One region of the Roseomonas chloroacetimidivorans genome, then DNA from elsewhere that is predicted to be linked to it. Evidence: predicted binding sites of a transcription regulator. Region 1 holds the regulator's gene; the other holds the start of a gene.
The links. The regulator LexA, encoded in region 1, represses DNA repair genes until DNA is damaged. The targets are predictions, from matches to a motif close to TGTTCTANNTANGTTC.

Region 1 (3,405 bases):
TTGGGGGGCGCTTATACGCTGCTCACCGGGGCGGGGGTGCCAATGGTGCGCTCCTTTGTGATGGCGGCGCTGGTGACCCTTGCGGTGCTGACGGGGCGGCGGGCGCTTTCACCACGGGCCCTCGCCCTGGCGGCGGGGCTGGTCCTGCTCGCCAACCCCGCCGCGCTGACCGGGCCCTCCTTTCAGATGTCCTTCGCCGCCGTGCTGGCGCTGATCGCGGCGGCGGAGGCGCTGCGTGGGCCGAGCCGGACCTTGCGGGCGCGAGGCTGGCACGGAAGGGCGGCGCTGGTGGTGCTGGGGCTGGTCACCACTTCGCTGGTCGCAGGTGCGGCCACCACGCCCTTCGGCCTGCACCATTTCGGGCGGCTGCAGCTCTATGGCGTGGTGGCGAATGGCATCGCCGTGCCGCTGACCACCTTTGTCGTCATGCCGGCGGGGATGCTGGCCCTGTTCCTGATGCCCCTCGGGCTCGAAGGACCGGCCCTGTCCGTCATGGGTTGGGGAGTGGACGCAACGCTGCTGACCGGACGTGTCGTGGCGTCCTGGCCCGGCGCCGCATTGGCCGCGCCACCTATTCCGGGCTGGGGGCTGGGGGTCTTCGCTCTGGGCTTGTGCTGGCTTTGCCTCTGGCGCCTTCCCTGGCGCTGGGCGGGCGTGCCGGTCATGGCGCTGGGGCTGCTTTCCGGCCTGCTGGTCGTGCCGCCCGATATTCTGGTTGCGGCCGATGGGCGGATGCTCGCCCTGGCCACTCCATCCGGCGTGCTGTCCGAGCGGAGCTCCGGCGCCAACCGCCTGATCCGCGAATCCTGGTTGCGGAGCTGGGGGGAGGAGGGCGGCCTGCCCCTTCCCCGTGATGGTGAAGCGGCGCATGGCGCGGCGACCTGCACCATGTTGGCCTGCCTCCTTCGTCCGCGCCCGGAGGCGCAGGCGGCCATCCTGCTGCGCCAACCCCCGCGCGAGGCGCCCCGGCCGCGGCGTGGCCCGGCTCCGCCGCCCCCGCCGGTTCTGGTGGAGACGGGATGCGGGCAGGCGGCCATCATGATCTCGCTGGAGCCCATCCGGGGACGCTGCCGGCAGACGCCGCATGTCGACCGCATCAGCGTCTGGCGGGACGGTGCCCATGCGATCTGGCTGACCCCGGCGGGCGTGACCATCCTTTCGGACCGGGCAGCGCGGGGGCGGCGGCCCTGGGTGCCGCCAGAGCCCGTCCCGCGGACGCAGCCCCAGGCCGAGCCGCCGGCCGAGACGGAATGAAAGAAGCCCGGGGAGAATGCCTTCCCCCGGGACTCGTCATGCTTCTCTGAGGCTTTTCAGTGATAACGGCGGACCAGGCCGACAAGGCGGCCCTGCACCTTCACGCGGTCCGGGCCGAAGATGCGCGTCTCGTAGCGCGGGTTGGCCGCCTCCAGCGCGATCGAGTTGCCGCGGCGGCGCAGGCGCTTCAGCGTCACCTCGTTCTCATCCACCAGCGCGACCACGATGGCACCGTTCTCGGCGGTGTCGCCTCGGCGGATGATCACCGTGTCGCCGTCCAGGATGCCGGCTTCGATCATCGAATCGCCGGCCACCTCCAGCGCGTAATGCTCGCCGCCCCCCAGCAGCGCGGCCGGAACCTCGACGCTCTCGCCCCCGTCGCGCAGCGCCTCGATCGGCAGACCGGCGGCGATCCGGCCATAAAGCGGCAAATGCACCGCTGCGGCATCGTTCGCCGTACGCACGGCGCCGGGAAGGTTCGGCGCGAAATTTCCGCGGATAACGTTCGGCGCGAAGGCCGGGGCGGGGGCCGGGGCAGCAGCGGCCACGGCGGCCTGGGCGGCGCGGGGCGCCAGGCTGTCGGGCATACGCAGCACCTCAAGCGCACGGGCGCGATGGGCGCGGCGCTTCAGGAAGCCGCGCTCCTCCAGCGCCGTGATCAGGCGATGGATGCCGGACTTCGACTTGAGGTTCAGCGCCTCCTTCATCTCCTCGAAGGACGGAGAGAACCCGGTGTTCCGGAGGTGCTTATCAATGAAGGTGAGCAGCTCGTGCTGCTTCCGGGTGAGCATGGGCCGGCATCTCCCTGGGGGCGAGGGGGGCAGTCTTATGCACGAACAAACGGGCAACCGACACGGAAGTTCTATGAAAGTTCTCCCGCGTCGGTCAATGCCGCCTTCACACGCCCAGAGAGGAAAGTTCCACAACTTGTACGCTTGCCCCCGCCTCCAGGGCTGGCGCGTGGGGCTCCCGCAGGATCAGCGCATCCGCCCGGGCCAGGGTGGCCAGCATGGAGCTGTCCTGCACCGGGAAGGGAGTGGCCACCAGGCCGCCCGTGGGATCGCGCGAAAGGGATGCGCGGACAAAGTCCTGGCGGCGGTCATTCGCCGCCATGGGCTGCCCCAGAGCGGCGCTGCGCGTCTCGACCGGGCCGGAGCACAGGCCGGAGAGACGCCGCAAGGCCGGGATGAGAAAGACCACGGCACAGACCATGGCCGAAACCGGGTTCCCGGGCAGGCCGAGCAATGGAGTGCCGCGCAGGTCGCCCCAGATCAACGGCTTGCCCGGCCGCATCGCGATCTTCCAGAAATCCAGGGAGAAGCCCTGAGGGCCAAGTGCGGCCTGGACGAGGTCATGCTCGCCGACACTGGCGCCGCCGGTGGTCACCAGCAGGTCGCATCGTCGACCGGCTTCTGCGGCAGCGGCGATGGCGTCACGGTCGTCAGCGGCGATCGGCAGGACCAGCGGATCGGCCCCGGCCCCGCGCACCAGCCCGGCCAGGGCATGGGCGTTGGAGGAGACAATGCCGCCGGCGGGAATGGCCTCGCCGGGCAGCACGATCTCGTCGCCGGTGGCGAGGATGCCGATGCGGGGGCGGCGATGGACCTGCAGCCAAGGGTGGTTGGCAGCAGCCGCCAACCCGATGTCGCGCGCCGTCAAACGTCGGCCAGGGGACAGCAATTCGTCGCCAGCCGCGAAATCAAGGCCGGCGCGGCGTATATGGCGGCCGGCACGGGCCGCCTCGTTTACGACAACATGCCCGTCCTCAGCCGTCGCGTCCTCCTGAAGCAGGATCGCGTCGGCCCCGGGCGGCACGGTGCCACCGGTGAAGATCCGCACCGCCTCGCCCGGCTCGACCGGACCGGCGAAGGGATGCCCGGCCGGAGATGCGCCGGTCACGCGCAGCCGCGCGCCCAGCGTGGCGTCCGCGGCGCGCAGGGCATAGCCATCCATCGCCGAGACATCAGTCGGCGGCTGGGTCAGCCGCGCGAGGACGGGGCGCGCCAGCACGCGGCCCCAGGCCTCGGGGAGGGGAACAGTCTCGGGGCCGGTGGGCGACACGCCCGCGAGGATGCGCTGCAGTGCCTCCGCCACCGGGATCATCAGGGCGCCTCGTAGAGACCGGATTTTCCGCCGGATTTCCGCGTGAGG
Region 2 (3,405 bases), on a different contig from region 1:
CTGCTTCTTGCGCTGGGGCTGGCCGCCTGCGCGGCCGGCCCTGTTCCGGCGCAGGAGGTGGTGCGGAGCGAAAGGGCCAGTTTCCGGGTGCGGGATTTCGCGGCCGGGCTGGACCACCCCTGGGGCGCCGCCTTCCTGCCGGATGGGCGGCTGCTGGTGACGGAGCGGCCTGGACGGCTACGGATCATCGGACGGGACGGTGCCGTTTCCCCGGCCCTGCCTGGCATGCCCGATGTGGTGGCGCAGGGCCAGGGCGGATTGCTGGACGTGGCGCTGGCCCCGGATTTCGACCGGACGCGGCAGGTCTATCTCTGCCTGGCAGGCGCGGCCCAGGGTGGGGTACTGACCCGGCTGGCGACCGCGACGCTCTCGCCGGACATGGCGCGGCTGGAGGGAACCCGGACCCTGCTGGATGCGACGCCGGCCCAGTCCTCCGGGCGGAACCATTATGGATGCCGGATTGCCTTTGGGCCGGACGGCAAGTTCTATCTTTCCACGGGCGAACGCTACAACGACAAGGGGCGGGCGCAGCGGCTGGATGATCTGGGCGGCAAGGTACTGCGGCTGGAGCGGGACGGACGCCCCGCCGAGGGCAATCCCTTCATCGGACGCCCGGATGCCCGACCGGAAATTTTCACCTATGGGCACCGGAACCCGCAGGGGCTGGCCGTCAACCCGGCCACCGGATCGCTGATCGAGATCGAGTTCGGTGCCCGGGGCGGCGATGAGGTGAACCGGTTGCGAGCCGGGGCGAATTACGGCTGGCCGCTCGTGTCCTACGGCACGGATTACGACGGCAGCCCAATCGGCACCGGGCAGGCGAGCGCGCCGGGAATCGAGGAACCGCTGAAGCACTGGACGCCGGCGGTGAGTCCTTCGGGCGGAAATTTCTATACGGGCGATGCCTTTCCGGCCTGGCGGGGCAACCTGTTCCTGGCCGCGCTGCGCACGCCCGGCCTGATCCGGCTGACAATGGATGGCGACCGCGTGGTGGGGGAGGAGCGGCTGCTCTGGGGCCGCACGCGCTTCCGCCAGGTGCTGCCTGGGCCTGACGGCTTCCTCTACATCCTGACGGACGAGACCCGGGGCCGCGTGCTCCGACTGGAGCCAGCATCGTGAGCACATCCGAGGCCCAGGAAGCCCTTTCAGGCCTTTATGCGCTATCGGCGCCGAAGCCTGATGGCGGTCGCGTGCCGCTCGCGGATTACCGCGGCCAGGTGCTGCTGATCGTGAACACGGCAAGCCAGTGCGGCTTCACGCCGCAATATGCGGGGCTGGAGGCGTTGCAACGCCGCTACGGGCCGCAGGGCTTCTCGGTGCTGGCCTTTCCCTGCAACCAGTTCGGGCGGCAGGAGCCCGGCGATGCCGCCGAAATCGCGAATTTCTGCACGACCAAATACGATGTCAGCTTCCCCGTCTTCGCCAAGATCGAGGTGAACGGGGCAGGAGCCGATCCGCTGTTCCGCTTTCTCAAGCAGGAGGCGCCGGGGGCGCTCGGGACGGAAGCGGTGAAGTGGAACTTCACCAAGTTCCTGGTGGACCGCAGCGGCCGCGTGGTGGCGCGCTACGCACCCGCGACCGCGCCGGAGAAGATCACCGGCGAGATCGAGCGGCTGCTCAGCGCGTAATGCCCTGCCTCAGGCGGTGCGAGCGCCGCCGGGACGGGGAACGCTGATCACGAAGAGGCGGTGGTTGGCGATGTCGATGTTGCGGCGCGCCTTCTCGTTCCACACGCGCTCGGCGGTCTTCGTGTCATGGAAGGGGCCGTAGCTCTCCTCCGATCCAGGCTCGAGGGTCGTAAAGGTCGCGTCGGTGAAGATGCCGCCCCAGATGAAATGAAGCTGGGGGTAGGTGTTGTCGGGCATGGCCTCGGCTCATCAACGGGTGCGGCGCAGCAAATACTCCCCTGGGGTGAATTTCCCAAGGGCGGGGGCCATGACATTCATGCGGGGCTGAACCTGGAAAGCGCCTGAATTCAGGATCTTTCCGCTTATTGTTCTTGATATGTTCTTGATGTCGCGCAGATTGCCTCTCATATCGGAGGGCCAGCCGTAAGGACCTTTCATGGATCTGCGCGAGAAGCTCGAGATCCTCGCCGATGCCGCGAAATACGACGCGTCCTGCGCGTCCTCCGGCACCGAAAAGCGTGACAGCCGCGAAGGTGGTCTGGGCAGCACGGAAGGCATGGGAATTTGCCATGCCTATGCGCCGGACGGCCGCTGCATCTCGCTCCTGAAGGTGCTGCTGACCAATGCCTGCGTCTTTGACTGCGCCTATTGCATCAACCGGGCCTCCTCGAATGTGCGGCGGGCGCGGTTCTCGGTGCGGGAAATCGTCGGGCTGACGCTCGACTTCTACCGGCGGAACTACATCGAGGGGCTGTTTCTCTCCTCCGGCATCATCCGCTCGCCGGACTACACGATGGAGCAGATCGTGCGGGTCGCGCGGGAGCTGCGGGAGACGCACGGCTTCAAGGGCTATATCCACCTCAAGACCATTCCCGATGCCGATCCCGCGCTGCTGGCGGAGGCCGGGCGGCATGCGGACCGGCTGTCGATCAATGTGGAGCTGCCTCAGGCCGGGAGCCTGAAGGCGCTGGCGCCGGAGAAGGACGCGGGCGCTATCCGCCTGGCCATGGCTGGGCTGCGGAGGCGGATCGACGAGGCGCGGGAGGCCAAGGCCGAGTCCTCGGTGGTGCGGGTGGCCATGTCAGGCGGGCGCCGGGCGACTGCCCCGCGCTTCGCCCCGGCCGGGCAATCCACGCAGATGATTGTGGGGGCGGACTCCTCGGATGATGCGGCGATCCTGGACACCAGCGTCCATCTCTATGGGGCCTACCGGCTGAAGCGGGTCTATTTCTCCGCCTATTCGCCGATCCCCGATGCCTCCTCCATCCTGCCGCCCGTGGCGCCGCCTCTGGTGCGGGAGCACCGGCTCTACCAGGCCGATTGGCTGCTCCGCTTCTACGGCTTCACCGCACCGGAGGTTCTGGCGGGCGGCGAAGGCGGGATGCTGGACCTGGAGTTGGACCCGAAGCTCGCCTGGGCGCTGAAGCACCGCGCGGTCTTCCCCGTGGATGTGAACCGGGCGGATCGCGAGATGCTGCTGCGCGTGCCCGGGCTAGGCGCGAAGACAGTGGAGAGGATTCTCGCCGCGCGCCATGTGCGGTCCTTCCGCATGGCGGATCTGGCGCGGCTGCGGGTGAATCTTCGGAAGATCGCGCCCTTTGTCACGACAGCGGACCACCATCCGCGCAGGGGGCTGCTGGACCGGGCCGATCTGCGCAACCTGCTGCTGCCGAAGGATGGGTTGGCCGAACGCGCCACCATCCTGCCGGCCGGCGGGATGATACGGCCGGTGCAGCTGCCACTGTTCGGGCCGGCGCCGCTGCCCCTTCCGGGGCAG

Region 2: ACO1BU_RS08270 (putative DNA modification/repair radical SAM protein) is a predicted target of LexA. The motif match lies at 1,995-2,010, and genes of this name have one in related genera.

The regions. Positions count from the first base shown of each region.
Region 1 is NZ_JBNBZS010000001.1:87,471-90,875, reverse strand. It holds gene ACO1BU_RS00415 (ComEC/Rec2 family competence protein) at 1-1,254, shown strand, start outside; gene lexA (transcriptional repressor LexA) at 1,311-2,045, opposite strand; gene ACO1BU_RS00405 (molybdopterin molybdotransferase MoeA) at 2,152-3,357, opposite strand; gene moaC (cyclic pyranopterin monophosphate synthase MoaC) at 3,357-3,405, opposite strand, start outside.
Region 2 is NZ_JBNBZS010000009.1:208,923-212,327, reverse strand. It holds gene ACO1BU_RS08285 (PQQ-dependent sugar dehydrogenase) at 1-1,119, shown strand, start outside; gene ACO1BU_RS08280 (glutathione peroxidase) at 1,116-1,628, shown strand; gene ACO1BU_RS08275 (DUF4170 domain-containing protein) at 1,638-1,865, opposite strand; gene ACO1BU_RS08270 (putative DNA modification/repair radical SAM protein) at 2,065-3,405, shown strand, end outside.